One region of the Rhizobium sp. T1470 genome, then DNA from elsewhere that is predicted to be linked to it. Evidence: predicted binding sites of a transcription regulator. Region 1 holds the regulator's gene; the other holds the start of a gene.
The links. Region 1 encodes LexA, which represses DNA repair genes until DNA is damaged. Its sites were predicted from a motif close to TGTTCNNNNTGTGTTCNG; they were not measured.

Region 1 (7,755 bases):
GGAAGGAATACCGCGCGCAGCGCATGCTCTCGTACGTCGACCAGGTGCTGGCAGTCTTGCCCTTCGAGCCGGAAGTGATGCGCAAGCTGGGTGGTCCGCCGACAATCTACGTTGGTCACCGTTTGACCGCCGATCCGAACCTGGTGGACGCACGACGCCAGCGGGCGCAGACGAAACCGCGAAGTGAAACCGACCGCAAGACGGTGATGTTGCTGCCCGGTTCGCGTTCGTCGGAGATCATGAAGCTGCTGCCGCATTTTGGCGATGCCGTGAGCGAGCTGGTGGCGCGCAACGGTGACGTGCGCTTCGTTTTGCCGACCATGCCACGACGCGAATCCATGATCCGTGATCTCGTCAAGGATTGGACGACCAAGCCGGAGATCCTGACGGGGGTGGAGGCGAAGTGGCAGGCATTCGCTGAAGCGGATGCGGCCATGGCCGCGTCCGGGACTGTCGTGCTGGAGCTCGCGCTGACCGGTGTTCCCTGCATTTCGGCCTACAAGACCGACTGGATCATCAAGCTCATGACCAGCAAGATCAAGACGTGGAGCGCGGCCCTTCCGAACCTGATCACGGACTACACTGTCGTGCCCGAATATATCAATGAAGTCGTCCGAGGCGGCAGCTTTGCACGCTGGATGGAGAAGCTTTCGGCAGACACCTTGCCGCGACAGGCGATGATGGAGGGGTTTGACACCCTCTGGCAGAGGATGCAGACCGAAAAGCCGCCGGGAGAATACGCGGCTGAGATCGTTCTCGACGTCCTTCAAAAGAAAAAGCCCGGCCATTTCTGACCGGGCTCTTTGCTGTCTGCTGTCGCGGTTTAGCGCTTGGAGACCGGCAGGTAATCGCGCTGTGGCTCGCCGATGTAGAGCTGGCGCGGACGGCCGATACGCTGCTCCGGGTCTTCGATCATCTCGTTCCACTGTGCAATCCAGCCGACCGTGCGGGCCAGAGCAAACAGCACGGTGAACATGGTCGTGGGGAAGCCCAGAGCCTTGAGCGTGATGCCGGAGTAGAAGTCGATATTCGGATAGAGCTTCTTTTCGATGAAGTATTCATCAGTGAGAGCGATACGCTCCAGTTCCATTGCTACCTCGAGCAAAGGGTCGTCCTTGACGCCGAGTTCGCCGAGAACCTCGTGTGTCGTCTTCTGCATGATCTTGGCGCGCGGATCGTAGTTCTTGTAGACGCGATGACCGAAGCCCATGAGACGGAACGGATCGTTCTTGTCCTTGGCGCGGGCTATGTATTCGGGAATACGGTCGACGGTGCCGATCTCGGTCAGCATGTTCAGCGCTGCTTCATTGGCGCCGCCGTGAGCCGGGCCCCAGAGGCAGGCAATGCCGGCGGCGATGCAGGCGAACGGGTTTGCGCCCGATGAGCCGGCGAGGCGGACCGTCGAGGTCGATGCATTCTGCTCGTGGTCGGCGTGCAGGATGAAGATGCGGTCCATGGCGCGGGACAGCACCGGATTGACGACATATTCTTCGCACGGAACAGCAAAGCACATGCGCAGGAAGTTCGAGGCGTAGTCGAGATCGTTCTTCGGGTAAACGAAGGGCTGGCCGACGTGATACTTGTAGGCCATGGCCGCAAGTGTCGGCATCTTGGCGATCATGCGCAGGCTTGCGACCATGCGCTGATGCGGATCCGTGATGTCGGTGGAGTCGTGGTAGAAGGCCGACAATGCACCGACGCAGCCGCACATGACGGCCATCGGATGCGCATCGCGGCGGAAGCCCGTGAAGAACCGGCTCATCTGCTCATGCACCATCGTGTGATGCGTGACGCGATAGTCGAAATCCTTCTTCTGCGCAGCGGTCGGCAGTTCGCCATAGAGGAGCAGGTAGCAGACCTCGAGGAAGTCGCCATGCTCGGCAAGTTGCTCGATCGGATAACCGCGATGTAGCAGTACGCCGGCATCACCATCGATGTAGGTGATTTTCGATTCACAGGATGCGGTCGAGGTAAAACCAGGATCGTACGTGAAGGAAGCCGTGTGCTTGTACAGGGCGCCGATATCAATGACGTCAGGGCCGATCGTGCCGCTCTTGACGGCGAGATCGACTGATTTATCACCGATTTTCAGTGTTGCGCTTTGTTCCGTCATTCTGATCCTCCAAACTGGCGGTTGGCGCCATAAAAGCGCCATAGGGTTAAGCGTCGTCGACGATAGCTATATGATCGCGCGCCTAATGCCAAGTTCCCGTGACGCCATTTTGTGCATCGCAGTATCAACTTTTGGGCACTCCTGCGATGAGCCCTGCGCATAGCAGAAGCTGATGATTATCCTTGGCTTTTCTGGCTTCCGATTCTCCTTCGGATTTCAATCGATTATTGTTGCCTGAAGCCTGAAGAACTTGCATTGTGGTTGCAAGGGCGGCTGTTTTTGGGCGCAGATGCATGCCGGGGTTGAAGCCACTTTGTGAGGCAGGCCCCTCGGCGCGGATGCGCTTGCTCGCATGGCAGAGCGTTCTTTTCTTCGGGCTCAATCTGCTTAGAAGCCTCCGCGCGCCTTCAGCACGCAATCACTCGTCTCCTGGGCAACGTGGTTTACGACCGCGCCGCCCGGCTGCTCTTCGTGTTTTCGTCGCGCTGTGGCGACGGAGATGGATCATGGGCGGTTCTTCGTATTTTCTCCGGTCTTCCTCGGGCCGACGCCGTCCTCTGGTTTGAGCTCGCAAGTGACCCGCCAATGATCCGCCTGGGGGCATGGTTTGTTGCGTTCGCCCTGATTGCACCGGCCGCAGTCCCCGGGGCGCCGCCGACTGATCCGAAATCTTGCGCTGGCGGGCGTATTGGTGTCGTGGGAATGCTTTCCGCCCAGTTCGAAGCACGGAGTAGGGCGACCGTCATATTGGACGCGCGTATAATCACGACGATCACGGGCTGCGTTGAGCGTCGGGAAGGGGATCGCCGTGACCGCTGGCACTGCATCAATTCCACCTCGGCGACGCAATATCACCCCTGTCCGGCGGCGGACAGCGAAGGCCAAGCTCAAAGACTCTCGGCTAAGGAATTGCGCAATGCCCGCAATACGTTGCGGCAGGCCTCTGCGACGGGCGCTGAAGACCGCCTTGTTTCCCTGAAAACGCCTGGTGCACCGCCACGCACGATAGCAGCTACGTTCTGACAATCGTCGAAAACCCTGCTTACTTCGGCGCTGCGCGCGATACCGCCGATATCGTCGTGACGCCCGCTCGCCTGCGTGCGACCGAATGCCGGCCGGACGCACTGCTATTCACCGGAGAAATCCTGCGTCGCGGCTCTGGCGCCGCCGAGATACGCAAAGACGAACAGGGAACACCATCGTGTCACCGCCTACTACCACGCTTGACCGCCCCTGGATGCGGCATTGGGCATACAACTGGCGAAGCGGCACGTTTGACGGTGAGCCGCCTGTCGTCAATGATAACGACGAATGAGCCCGACGAGCTTGCCCTGAACCTTGACGCGGTCGGGTCCAAAAATACGCGTTTCATAAGCCGGGTTCGCGGCCTCGAGCGCAATGGAGGCGCCCTTCCGGCGGAAGCGCTTGAGGGTCGCTTCTTCGTCATCGACGAGCGCGACAACGATGTCGCCGGGATTTGCGGTGCTGCCATTGCGAATGATCACCGTGTCGCCATCGAAAATGCCGGCTTCGATCATCGAGTCGCCCTTGACCTCAAGCGCATAGTGCTCGCCCGGGCCAAGCATGTCGGCCGGAACGGTGATGTCGTGAGTATTGTTCTGGATTGCCGAAATCGGCACGCCGGCGGCGATCCGTCCCATAACCGGTACCGAGGCGGAATTGCCGTTGTCGGCATGTGCTGCCGGCTTCGGCGGCGCAACAAGCTGCGGTTTGCCGAGGCTGCCTTCGATGACGCTCGGCGAAAAGCCGCGGCGTGGTTGCAAGCTCGGGTTATATGCCTCCGGAAGCTTGATGACCTCCAGGGCGCGGGCCCGATTCGGCAGTCGGCGAATGAAGCCACGTTCTTCGAGCGCTGTAATCAGCCGGTGAATGCCTGACTTCGACGCGAGGTCCAAGGCATCTTTCATTTCATCGAAAGAAGGGGGGACACCGGACTCCTTCATTCGCTCGTGAATGAAGAGAAGAAGCTCCTGTTGTTTACGCGTCAGCATCGAAGTTGAACCCCAGAGTCGTGAAACAAAGCCAGAACAGACACTATATGTTCCATATGTGTTCCGCAAGTGCCTAAATTTTCGTAAAACTTGCCCGCAACTTGTTCAGTTTTCTCAGTTCATTTGACTGAAAGCGCCGAAGGGGGTTGCATTGTCCTGCGACCCGGCGCACATCTTCGCAAATTCCGGAGAGTTTGCTATGAGCGAAGCACATCCGCTGGACCACATCGTGCTGCCGGTCTCCAATATTGGACTCGCGCGCGAACGTCTCGGAAAACTTGGGTTCACCATCGCGCCCGATGCCCGGCATCCGTTTGGAACAGAGAACGCCTGCATATTCTTCTCCGACGAAACTTACCTAGAGCCCCTGGGGGTCGCCAGCGCGGAACTGCACGAGGCGTCGGCGAAGAAAGGGAATGTCTTCACCGCGCGTGACCGCGCCTTTCGGTTTCGATGCGGGGACGATGGATTCTCTGCCGTGGTCTTCGCGACCGCAGATGCCGATCGCGACCACGCCCGGTTCCTTTCCGAAAGGATCAATGGCGGCGAGATGCTACAGTTCGAGCGACCGATGAAGATGCCCGATGGCTCGGAGGCCACAGCCGCGTTCAAGCTCGCTTTCGCGGTGGATCTGCGGGCTCCGGATTTCTTCTTTTTCACGTGTCAACGCGTCAATCCGCTGCCGGCCGATCGAAAAGCGCTGCAAGTGCACGCGAACGGCGTCCATGGGATCGCAGAGATCGCTCTGGTTTCGCCAGATCCGAAGGCGTTCGGATCATTCGTGCGCGCAGCGGCGCACGGCCCGGGGATTGTCAACGACGCCTTCGGCGTGAGCGTCGCCGCTCCGAATGCCAGGATCAGCGTTCTATCCCCCGATGGATTGTATGCATATTTCGACCTTCCTGCAGCGTCCACCGATCGCGGCTTGCGCGGCATCGCCATCGTCTTCAAGGTTGGCGAGCTCGCCGTGACAGAAGCGCATTTGGCTGCTAACGGGATGACCTACACGCGCAAAAACAATCGAATTCTGGTGAAGGCGGCTCCCGGGCAGGGCGCGCTCTTCGCCTTTGAGGAGAAACGATGAGCCAGACAAAGTCCGAAGTCGTGGTTGGCGAAGGCGCCGGCTGCGTCACCTTTTCCAATGCCGGCAAGCTGTCGCTGATTGCTGGGCCCTGCCAGATGGAGAGCCGTGACCATGCCTTCATGGTCGCGGGCGTGCTAAAGGAACTCTGCGACAAGCTTGGTCTCGGCCTCGTCTACAAGTCCTCCTTCGACAAGGCGAACCGCACCTCGCTGTCGGCTCAGCGTGGGATCGGCCTCGAAACGGCGCTTGAGGTCTTTGCAGACCTCAAGAAGGAATACGGCTTTCCGGTCCTGACTGACATCCACACCGAGGAGCAGTGCGCCGAGGTGGCGACCGTCGTCGACATCCTGCAGATCCCGGCCTTCCTCAGCCGCCAGACCGACCTGCTGGTCGCTGCCGCCAAGACCGGCCGCACCATCAACGTCAAGAAGGGCCAGTTCCTTGCTCCTTGGGACATGAAGAATGTCCTCAACAAGCTGAACTCGACCGGCAACCCCAATATCCTGCTGTGCGAGCGTGGCGCCTCCTTCGGCTACAACACGCTGGTTTCGGACATGCGTTCGCTGCCGATCATGGCGGCGATGGGCGCTCCCGTGATCTTTGACGCCACGCATTCGGTGCAGCAGCCAGGCGGGCAGGGCGGCTCAACCGGCGGCCAGCGCGAATTCGTGGAGACGCTGGCACGGGCAGCCGTTGCCGTTGGCGTCGCCGGCGTCTTCATCGAAACGCACGAAGACCCTGACAATGCGCCGTCCGACGGGCCGAACATGGTTCACCTGAAGGATATGCCGCGGCTACTCGAAAAGCTGCTGGCTTTCGACGTGATCGCCAAGGCGGCCTGAAACCTGCAGAAAGTGCCGGCCGTCAACCGGCAAGCGCCATCCGTTTGTGGGAGGGATATCCCTTGGTCACGGAGTTGTCCGTATCGTCGAGACGGAAACGAGACAGCAGGTGATTGAGGTGCACTGCCTCGTCGCCGAGCTCTCGGCAGGCGGCGCTGGTTTGCTCGACCATCGCCGCGTTCTGCTGCGTGACGCTGTCCATCGTGTTGACGGCGGCGTTGACTTCCAGGAGCGCGGTGGTTTGTTCGGAGGAAGAACGCACGATCCCCTCGATCAGCGCAGTGACCATCAGAACCTGCTGATCGATATTGCTGAGCGCTTCGCCTGTGCGGTTGACGAGGCCAACGCCTGCTGAAACCTGGCTGGAAGACCTCTCGATCAACTGTTTGATTTCTTTCGCCAGATTGGCGGAGCGACCGGCAAGGTCGCGCACTTCCTGCGCAACGACGGCAAAGCCTTTTCCGGCCTCACCTGCACGGGCGGCCTCCACGCCGGCATTGAGCGCGAGGAGGTTGGTCTGGAAGGCGATTTCGTCGATGACGTTGATGATCTCGCCGATCTGCGCGGATGATGTCTCGATCTTCTCCATCGCGGCCACCGCCTCGTGCACGACGGTTGCCGAGTAGCTGGCGCTTTCCTTCGTCGCCGTCATCACCGCGTTCGCTTCATTGGCCCGTTCCGATGAGTTCTTGACGGTGACGGTGATCTGGTCGAGCGCGGAGGCTGCCTGCTCCAGCGAGGCGGCCTGATGCTCCGTTCGCCGGGCCAGATCATCCGTGCTCGAGGCGATTTCGCTCGAGCCGGTCCTTACCGTATTCGTGACGGCCGAGATTTCCTTCATTGCGCCGAAAAGCGTGCGGATGCTCGAGTTGAACTCGTGGCGCAGCTTTTCGTAGGCGGCTTCGAAGGGTTCGCTGAGCTGGACAGTGAGGTCGCCGCCGGAAAGGCGCTCCAGACCGCGGCTCAGGCTTGCAATGACGCGCTCGCGGGCGGCTTCCTCTTCTGCCTTGGTCGCGGCAAGCACCGCATCACGCTGTGCCTGCACCCGGCGTTCAGCATCTTGGCGCTCGCGGATATTGTTTCGCTCTTCGGCAGATTGACGGAAGACGGTGACGGCGCGCGCCATCGCGCCGATCTCGTCGGCGCGGCGGCTGAAGGGCACTTCCTTCGAATAATCGCCACCGGCAAGGATCGCCATATAGTCGCGCATCGCCGAGAGCGGCACGATAGCGCGTCGACGGAAGGCATAGAGGCCGCCGAGCAACAGGCAAAACGAGACAGCGGCTGCCGCAAGTGTGATCGTGGAAAGGATGCGGGTTTGTTCGGCAGCATCCTTTTCGGCAGCAGCAAGGAAGGCGTTCGCCATGTCCACGAGCTTGTTGACGGCCTCTTCATGAATATGGAAATTCGTTGAAAGCTTCTCGAAGGCCGCCGGGATGACGGCAGCGTCGTTCTTGAGAATGGCCGGGGCGAGTTCTTCCGCCATCACCTTCCAGAAGACGTCGCCTTTGACGAGGACGTCGTTCAGGAGTTTTTCCTTGAGATCGGCGCTGAGCGCCGTTTCCGACCAATATTTGCGGCGATCCTCATAGGCGGGCTTCAGGACAGTCTGGATGCGCTCGATATTCTTCCGCGCGACTTCAGGACGCTGCACCGCCTCAAGTGCAAGCATGTAGGATTCGACGATGTAGAGAGGCGGCGGCA
Region 2 (7,755 bases), 640 kb from region 1:
CGACAGCCAGCTTGTCGGCGCCAGGCATCAGCACTGCAAATTCATCGCCGCCGATGCGGGCCGCATGATTGGGTTGCGCGGCAGCGCCGTTCAAGACCTCGCCAAGGCGGCGCAACAGTGCATCGCCGGCATCATGTCCGAGCTGGTCATTTGCCTCCTTCAAGCCGTTGAGATCGATGATGACAGCAGAGACCGGACGCAGCGACTTGCGCTCGAGCCTGTTTAATTCGTCGGCATAGAAGGCGCGATTGCGCAGCTTGGTCAGCACGTCGTGCTTGCCGAGATATTCGAGATAGGCCTCTGCCTTCTTGCGTGCGGTGATGTCGGTGAGCGCCACTTGCACCAGTGCCCAGTCGGCTTCGTGACCGGGAAGGACGGAGAATTGCAGGAGGACGTAGCGTTCCGAGCCGTCAAGCGCGTAGTTGATGACCTCGCGCTGGTGGAAAAGCCTGCCGTTCCACAGTTCGATCAGCTGTTCGCGGAAGTGTTTTTCCATATCGTCCCGAAAGACTTCGCCCATGCGTTGCAGAAGTGTGTGACGGTCGGGCGCGCAGAACAGATCGAGGGTCGCCTGATTAACGTCGATGACCCGGATTTCGCTCATGCACTGGCGCACGAACTCAGGATGGACATCGGTGAAGACCCTGAAATCGTCGATGCCGCGATCGCCGACATTCTCCAGCAGCAGCTTGATCTGGCTGAAATCCTCAACCCAGAGGGAGACCGGCGAATGCTCGAAAATGCCTTCGGCGTAGCGGCGGTTTTCGCACTCCTTGCGACGCGCTTCCTCGCGCGCCGTAACATCTTCCGTCGTCAGCATCACCTGCGCCAGCGACTGCTCATGGCCCGGCAGCACCGAGCCGCGCAGCTGGATATCGAGCCGGCGTCCGGACAGCGTGTAGTTGACGGCGCTGCTGGTGAACTCTGTCTTGCCCTCCCAGAGTTCGGCCAATTCGTTGACGTGGCTTTCGAGCATCTCATCGCGAAACACGGAACCGAGATTCGCGACGAGGTGGTCGAGGTCGTTGGCCTCGAAGAGTTCCAATGTCTTGCGGTTGACGCGCAGAACGCGGATCAGCCGCGAGCAGGACGCGACGCGGGTTGTGTCGTCTCCCAAGTAGGCCCGAATGTCGACGACGCCTTCGGCGCGCCAGCGATGCCTTGACCCCGCTGAAATCCTCGATCCACATCGCGATTGGTGACAGATCGAAGATATCGGAATCGCTCATGACAGGACTTTCGATTTTGGCGTTGCCTGTGGAGGCACAGCACTATTTGATCGATCTTTAAGAGTGATTCGTTAACCTTCGCTTGACGCGGCGTTGTTGGTGGCCCGCCGCGCTGGCCGCTCTCATGCGAGGAGCCATTGACGCCCGCACGATCCGACCAACCTTCCTTCGCAGAAGAGATCGCGGCTTCAAAGGCGCGAAAGAGCGACAATGGTGAGTAGCGTTCAGAGTATTGGGCGGCAGGCGACGGTCAGGTTTTGCCTCGTTATGCTCGGGATGATCTTCCTTGCTGTGGGATCCATGTCTTACTGGCAAGACTGGCTGTTTCTCGCGAATTTCTGCGGCTGGTGCGCAGCCCTCATGGCGTATTTTGTCAAGCGCGACCCGGCGTTGGTCCGGCAGCGTTTGAGCGTCGGACCCGCTGCGGAACGGGAGCCATCGCAAAAGCGGATACAACTCTTCAACAGTATCGCAATCATAGCGCTTTTCGTTGTCTCGGCGCTCGATTGCAGGTTCGGTTGGTCGGGCACCATTCCTGTCGCTGTCGTGCTTCTCGGCAATGTATTGATCGCCCTCGGCTTCGTCGGGTGCTTCTTCGTCTTCCGGCAAAATTCCTTCGCCGCGGCAATGGTGCGCGTAACGGAAGAGCAGCGGGTGATCTCGACAGGGCTCTACGGTATGGTGCGCCATCCCATGTATGCCTCAGTGTTGCCGATGTTCCTCGGCGTGCCCTTGGCGCTGGGCTGCTATTGGGGCGTGCTTGTGGTACTCCCGGTCCCTGGCGGTCTCGTCGCGCGGCTGCTCGACGAGGAGAAACACCTTGTGAAGCAATTGACTGGCTATGCCGACTACCGCGAGAAAGTCAGATGGCGTCTTTTCCCTGGCCTCTGGTAACCGAAGGATATCCTGCGCAGGCTGGTGAGGAGGCAGCGATTGCGATCGTTATCGCACCAAGTTGATGGAGGGCGAAGTGGCTATCAGTGTCGTTCAATTAGGTTCGGCGCGGGCTGCCGGCGAGGGGGTGCGCATCGGCACCGTCCGCCGACCGCCGCGCGGTGTGCCGAAGGAGGAATTTTCCAGCCGCAACTATTATGACGTCTGGCTGCCGATCCTTTCGCCGAGCCAGGCCCTGGTGAGCGAAGCGAAGGCGGCGACCACGGACGCCGAATGGGCGGCGTTTGTGCGCAGCTTCAGGAAGGAAATGAAAGTGCCGGAGGCGAGCCACGTGCTCGACCTGTTCGCCACGCTTTCGAATGCCAGCCATTTTTCAATCGGCTGTTACTGCGAGAATGAAAGCAGATGCCATCGAAGCGTATTGCGGCGCCTGCTTGAAGAGCGGAATGCAACGTTTGCGGCGGAAGCCTGCGCCTAGCGCCCGCGTAGCATCGCGGCGAGTTGCGGCCTTGCTCACGCCGGGAATTTCTGCCTTTCTTTGCGAGATGATCACCCGGAGCCCAAGCCATGACCGAGCCCGGTCCAGAGGAGAAGATCGACGCGACATTCCGCAACGGCTCGCTAACAGCAGCCGGCATCATTCTCGGCTTTTCCTTGAGCTTCATAAGTCGCTGGGTCTCCAATCCGAACGATTGGAGCCGGATAGACATCTTTCCGATGCTGCTGCTCAGTGCGGGGATAGCCCTACAAGTCAAGGTTTTCGCCGACCTCTTGGCTCGGGATTCGCTGATTGCTGCAAAATATGATCGGGCCAGACGGCTGTTTCTGATCGGCATCGCGGTCGTCGCGGCCGGGATCGGGCTGGCATTGATCAATGACATACTGGGACTGGGATCGATGCCGATCCTGGGGTGAGCGGGCGCCACGCCCGCCCCGTGAGTTCGTACTTGCTCGGTCGTCGCGGCAAGCGCGGCCGTTTGGTATCAGGTCCCGAGGATGATCTTGTTGCAGGCAAATGCGATGGTCGGACTGCTCAAGACGGCGACCATAAGCGAGGCTGCGATCAGCGATAGCGAATAGTGTTTCATCTGCGTGCTCCTTCTCTCCACCAATCAGTGCGCGTCGGGTATCCAGTATGCGGGAGGGAGGACGACAAGCGAAGTCACGAATGGGTGAGGAAAGCCGAGCGATAGTTCGCGCCATCCCTGTGTTGTGAGAGCTATCTGAGGTTGGCGAGCAGGCTGATTTCCGCTCTACGAAACCCGCTCCACAAACCCATCGAGCACTCTCTTCTGGCCAGCCCGGTCAAAATCGATGGTCAGCTTGTTGCCCTCGATCTCGATGATGTTGCCGTTGCCGAATTTCAAGTGGAAGACGCGGTCTCCGGTCTTGAATTTCGAGGGCTCGGTCGCTGTGGATTTTGCCACCAGTTCGCCATCGATAGTGCGGCCGCGCGGGCCGCTTTCGCCGTAGCCGATGCGCTCCACAGCGTGGCCGGAACGGGTGCCCCAGTTGTCGCGGGTGGCGTCCGTCTTGTTCTGCTGCGCGCGCTTCCAGCCCGGCGTCGAATAAGAGTTGGCGAAGGGATCAGCCTTATCGAAGCGCGATTGGCCGTAGCCGCCGCGACCATAGCCGCCGTAGCTCTGCTCGGCTTCCGCCACTTCGACATGCGTTTCCGGTAGTTCATCGAGAAAACGCGACGGGATGGTGGATTGCCAGAGACCGTGGATCCGTCGGTTGGAGACGAACCAGATGTGGCAGCGGTGCTTGGCGCGGGTGATGCCGACATAGGCGAGGCGGCGTTCTTCTTCGAGGCCGGCGCGACCACTTTCATCGAGCGAACGCTGGTGGGGGAAGAGACCTTCCTCCCAGCCGGGCAGGAAGACGGTGTCGAACTCCAGGCCCTTGGCGGAATGCAGCGTCATGATCGAGACGGCGTCGAGATTTTCATTCTGCTCGGCGTCCATGACCAGCGAGACGTGCTCGAGAAAGCCGCGCATCGACTCGAAGCTTTCCATCGAGCGGATCAGTTCCTTCAGGTTTTCGAGACGGGTCGGCGCGTCGGCCGACTTGTCGTTCTTCCACATATCGGTATAGCCCGACTCTTCGAGAATCTGCTCGGCAAGCTCGGTATGGGGCGTATTTTCCAGCATTTCCTGCCAGCGGCGGAAGGATTGGACGACGTCGAAGAGGGCCTTGCGAGCCTTCGGCTTCAACTCGTCGGTCTCGATCATGTCGGCGGCTGCCGCCAGCATCGGAATATCGCGGGCGCGAGCGTAATCGTGAAGGGCGCGCACGGTGGTGTCGCCGAGACCACGCTTCGGGGTGTTGATGATGCGCTCGAAGGCGAGGTCGTCGGCAGGCTGTGCGACGAGGCGGAAATAGGCCATGGCATCGCGGATTTCGAGGCGCTCGTAGAAGCGCGGGCCGCCAATCACGCGGTAGTTGAGGCCCAACGTCACGAAGCGGTCTTCGAATTCGCGCATCTGGAAGGAGGCGCGCACGAGGATCGCCATGTCGTTCAGCAGATGCCGCTTGCCATCGGGATTGCCGCGCTGAAGCTGCTCGATTTCCTCGCCGATTTCCCTGGCTTCCACTTCGGAATCCCAGGAGGCGTGCACCTGGACCTTGATGTCTTCGGGATCGCTCCGATCAGTGAAGAGCGTCTTGCCGAGGCGGCCTTCGTTGTGAGCGATCAGGTGGCCGGCCGCACCGAGGATATGCGCCGTCGAACGGTAGTTGCGCTCCAGCTTGATGACCTTGGCGCCCGGGAAATCCTTTTCGAAGCGCAGGATGTTGTCCACCTCGGCGCCGCGCCACCCATAGATCGACTGGTCGTCGTCGCCGACGCAGCAAACGTTCTGCGGCTCACCCTTGGGGCGCTGCGCGAGCAGCCGCAGCCACATATACTGGGCGGTGTTGGTGTCCTGATATTCGTCGACGAGGATGTAGCGAAAGCGGCCGTGATACTCCTTCAGAAGATCCGGGTTCTTCCGGAAAATCGCGATCGGGTGCATCAAGAGATCGCCGAAATCGCAGGCGTTCAGCGTCGAAAGCCGTTGCTGGTAGGCGACGTAAAGTTCGCGGCCCTTGCCGTTGGCGAAGGCGCGTGCGTCGCCTTCCGCGATGTCGCCGGGGCCGAGGCCCTTGTTCTTCCAGGTGTCGATCATGCCGGCGAACTGCTTGGCAGGCCATCGCTTGTCATCGAGACCTTCCGCCTGGATGAGCTGCTTGATCAGACGGACGACGTCGTCGGTATCGAGAATCGTGAAGTCGGAGCGCAGGCCGACCATTTCGGCATGGCGGCGCAGAAGCCTCACGCCGATCGAGTGGAAGGTGCCGAGCCATGGCATGCCCTCAACAGCACCGCCGACGAGAACGGCAATGCGCTCCTTCATCTCGCGGGCAGCCTTGTTGGTGAAGGTGACGGCGAGGATCTGCGAGGGGAATGCGCGGCCGGTGTTGAGGATATGGGCAATGCGCGTCGTGAGGACACGTGTCTTGCCAGTGCCTGCGCCCGCGAGCACGAGGACGGGGCCTTCCAGCGTTTCGACGGCTTCGGTCTGCTCGGGGTTCAAGCCGGAAAGGTAATCGGGGCGCTTGCCGCCATCTCGAGCGGCCATGGCCCGGGCGGCGAGCCCTCCGGCGGCGGAAGCGGCAGGGGTCGGCTGCTTGCGCGGCGGCTCGCCCGGCTCTTCATCGAAGAAGGGGATATCGTCGAAACTATTGCTCATGGCGCGTAATGTAGTGATTCGGGATGGAAAGACCAGAAAAGATGTTCTGCTTTCATTCCCGGTCGGATGGCTGTCCTCAGCTTGTATCTGGCGTGAGAGGGCAGCAACGGCAGCGAATTGCCGGCATGTGAGACGAGAATCGTTCCCGGCGGTACCGCATCCCTCATAAACGTCAGAAAACAACCGTCATTTGACCCGAACGAAGAGACACTGCGAAACCTGCGCGGAGCGATGGGCGGATACTCCGTCGATAACTCAGTCTTGATATTACAATTCAGTAAGGAGGGGCCAATTCGCTTGCCGGTGATCAGCAAAGAGACAATATTGTCGCAGACGCGCGGCAATTTGTCCTGCGAACGCCTCTTTCGATAGACCCTGGACCAGCCTCGAGTCCCTCTGGAGACGTGAATGCCATTTTGGAAGCAGTTTATCGTTTGCCTTGTCGTGATTGCTGCCGGCTTTGCTGGATGGGTATACTTTGTGCCGGGAGCTGGCGAGACGCTGCGCAAGGCCGGCTTTAGGGAGGTTTCCAAGCTAGCGCCCGACGAGGCTGTACCGCAGCTGGCGGCCAGTGGAGAAGGGCAGTCGAGGCGTCCCGGTGGCGGAGCCCTTGCCCCCGTTCTGGTCGCCACGCAAGCCGTTGTTCGTGGCATTGTCAATGATCGGTTGAGCGCCATCGGCACGGGGGATGCGATCCGCTCTGTCGTGGTGATGCCACAGGCGAGCGGCACGATCCGCGAAATCCTCATCAAATCGGGCGACAGGATCACCAAGGGGCAGGTCCTTGCGAAACTCGACAGCGAAGAGCAAGTCATCGCTCGCGGTCAGGCGGATGTGGCGCTGAAGAGCGCCATCGAGAAATCCAGTCTCTACCACAACATCAAATCCAGCGTATCGCGCATGGATGTCTTCGATGCCGAAATCGCGGAGCAGGGCGCGCGGCTGCAGCTGCAGGCCGCCGATCTCAATCTTGAACGCCGCAGCATCGTTGCGCCGATCGATGGCATCGTCGGCATTATCCCTATCAACATCGGCGACAACGTCTCGACAACCACGCCTGTCGCGACGCTCGACGACCGAACGGAAATTCTTGTCGACTATTGGGTGCCCGAGCGCTTCGCCAACACCATCACGGTCGGCCAGCCGGTTGAGGCAACGTCGGTAGCCCGGCCCGGTCGGGTATTCTCGGGCGCGGTCGAAGCAATCGACAACCGCATCGACGCGGCCAGCCGCACAATGCGCGTTCGGGCCCGTATCGACAACGCGTCGGACGAGCTGCGCGCCGGCATGTCCTTCAATGTCGGGATGAAGTTTGGGGGTGACCGATATCCGGCGGTCGATCCGCTTTCGGTCCAGTGGGACTCGCAAGGGGCTTTTGTTTGGAAGGTTGTCGACGGCAAGTCCGGCAAGGTGCGGGTCAGTATCGTGCAGCGCAATCCCGACTACATTCTCGTCAAAGCCGATCTGAAGGATGGCGATGCCATCGTCACCGAGGGCCTGCAGCGCGTCCGTGAGGGCGGCGGGGTGCGGGTTGCCGGCGAAGTCGCGTCGAATTCGGAGCCTGCCACGCAATGAACGTGATCGAGATGCAGGACAAGCCGGCTTCCGGCAAACAGACCTTTACCGCGCTGTTCGTCCGGCGTCCCATCCTTGCGCTGGTCTTCAATGCCTTGATGATCGTCGCCGGCCTTGCGGCCTATGCCGGAATCGAAGTGCGCGAACTGCCTGATGTCGATCGGCCCATCGTGACCGTTCGCACCACTTTCGAGGGCGCGTCGCCGCAGACGATCGACCAGGAACTGACGAAGGTGATCGAGGGCGCGGCGGCTCGCGTCAGCGGCCTCAAGTCGATTTCCTCCAGTTCGCAGTTCGGCCAGAGCCGGGTGACGCTCGAATTC

Region 2: a site for LexA is predicted at 5,900-5,917, ahead of WGT02_RS14290 (ATP-dependent helicase). Genes of this name have one in related genera too.

What each region holds. Positions count from the first base shown of each region.
Region 1 is NZ_CP148091.1:2,191,143-2,198,897, forward strand. Features, by position in the region: gene lpxB (lipid-A-disaccharide synthase) at 1-794, shown strand, start outside; gene gltA (citrate synthase) at 824-2,113, opposite strand; gene WGT02_RS11070 (hypothetical protein) at 2,238-2,531, opposite strand; gene lexA (transcriptional repressor LexA) at 3,409-4,125, opposite strand; gene WGT02_RS11080 (VOC family protein) at 4,325-5,209, shown strand; gene kdsA (3-deoxy-8-phosphooctulonate synthase) at 5,206-6,051, shown strand; gene WGT02_RS11090 (methyl-accepting chemotaxis protein) at 6,074-7,755, opposite strand, start outside.
Region 2 is NZ_CP148091.1:2,827,524-2,835,278, reverse strand. Features, by position in the region: partial or broken gene WGT02_RS14310 (diguanylate cyclase domain-containing protein) at 1-1,229, opposite strand, end outside; gene WGT02_RS14305 (isoprenylcysteine carboxylmethyltransferase family protein) at 1,530-2,123, shown strand; gene WGT02_RS14300 (DUF488 domain-containing protein) at 2,200-2,601, shown strand; gene WGT02_RS14295 (hypothetical protein) at 2,691-3,038, shown strand; gene WGT02_RS14290 (ATP-dependent helicase) at 3,377-5,857, opposite strand; gene WGT02_RS14285 (efflux RND transporter periplasmic adaptor subunit) at 6,266-7,432, shown strand; gene WGT02_RS14280 (efflux RND transporter permease subunit) at 7,429-7,755, shown strand, end outside.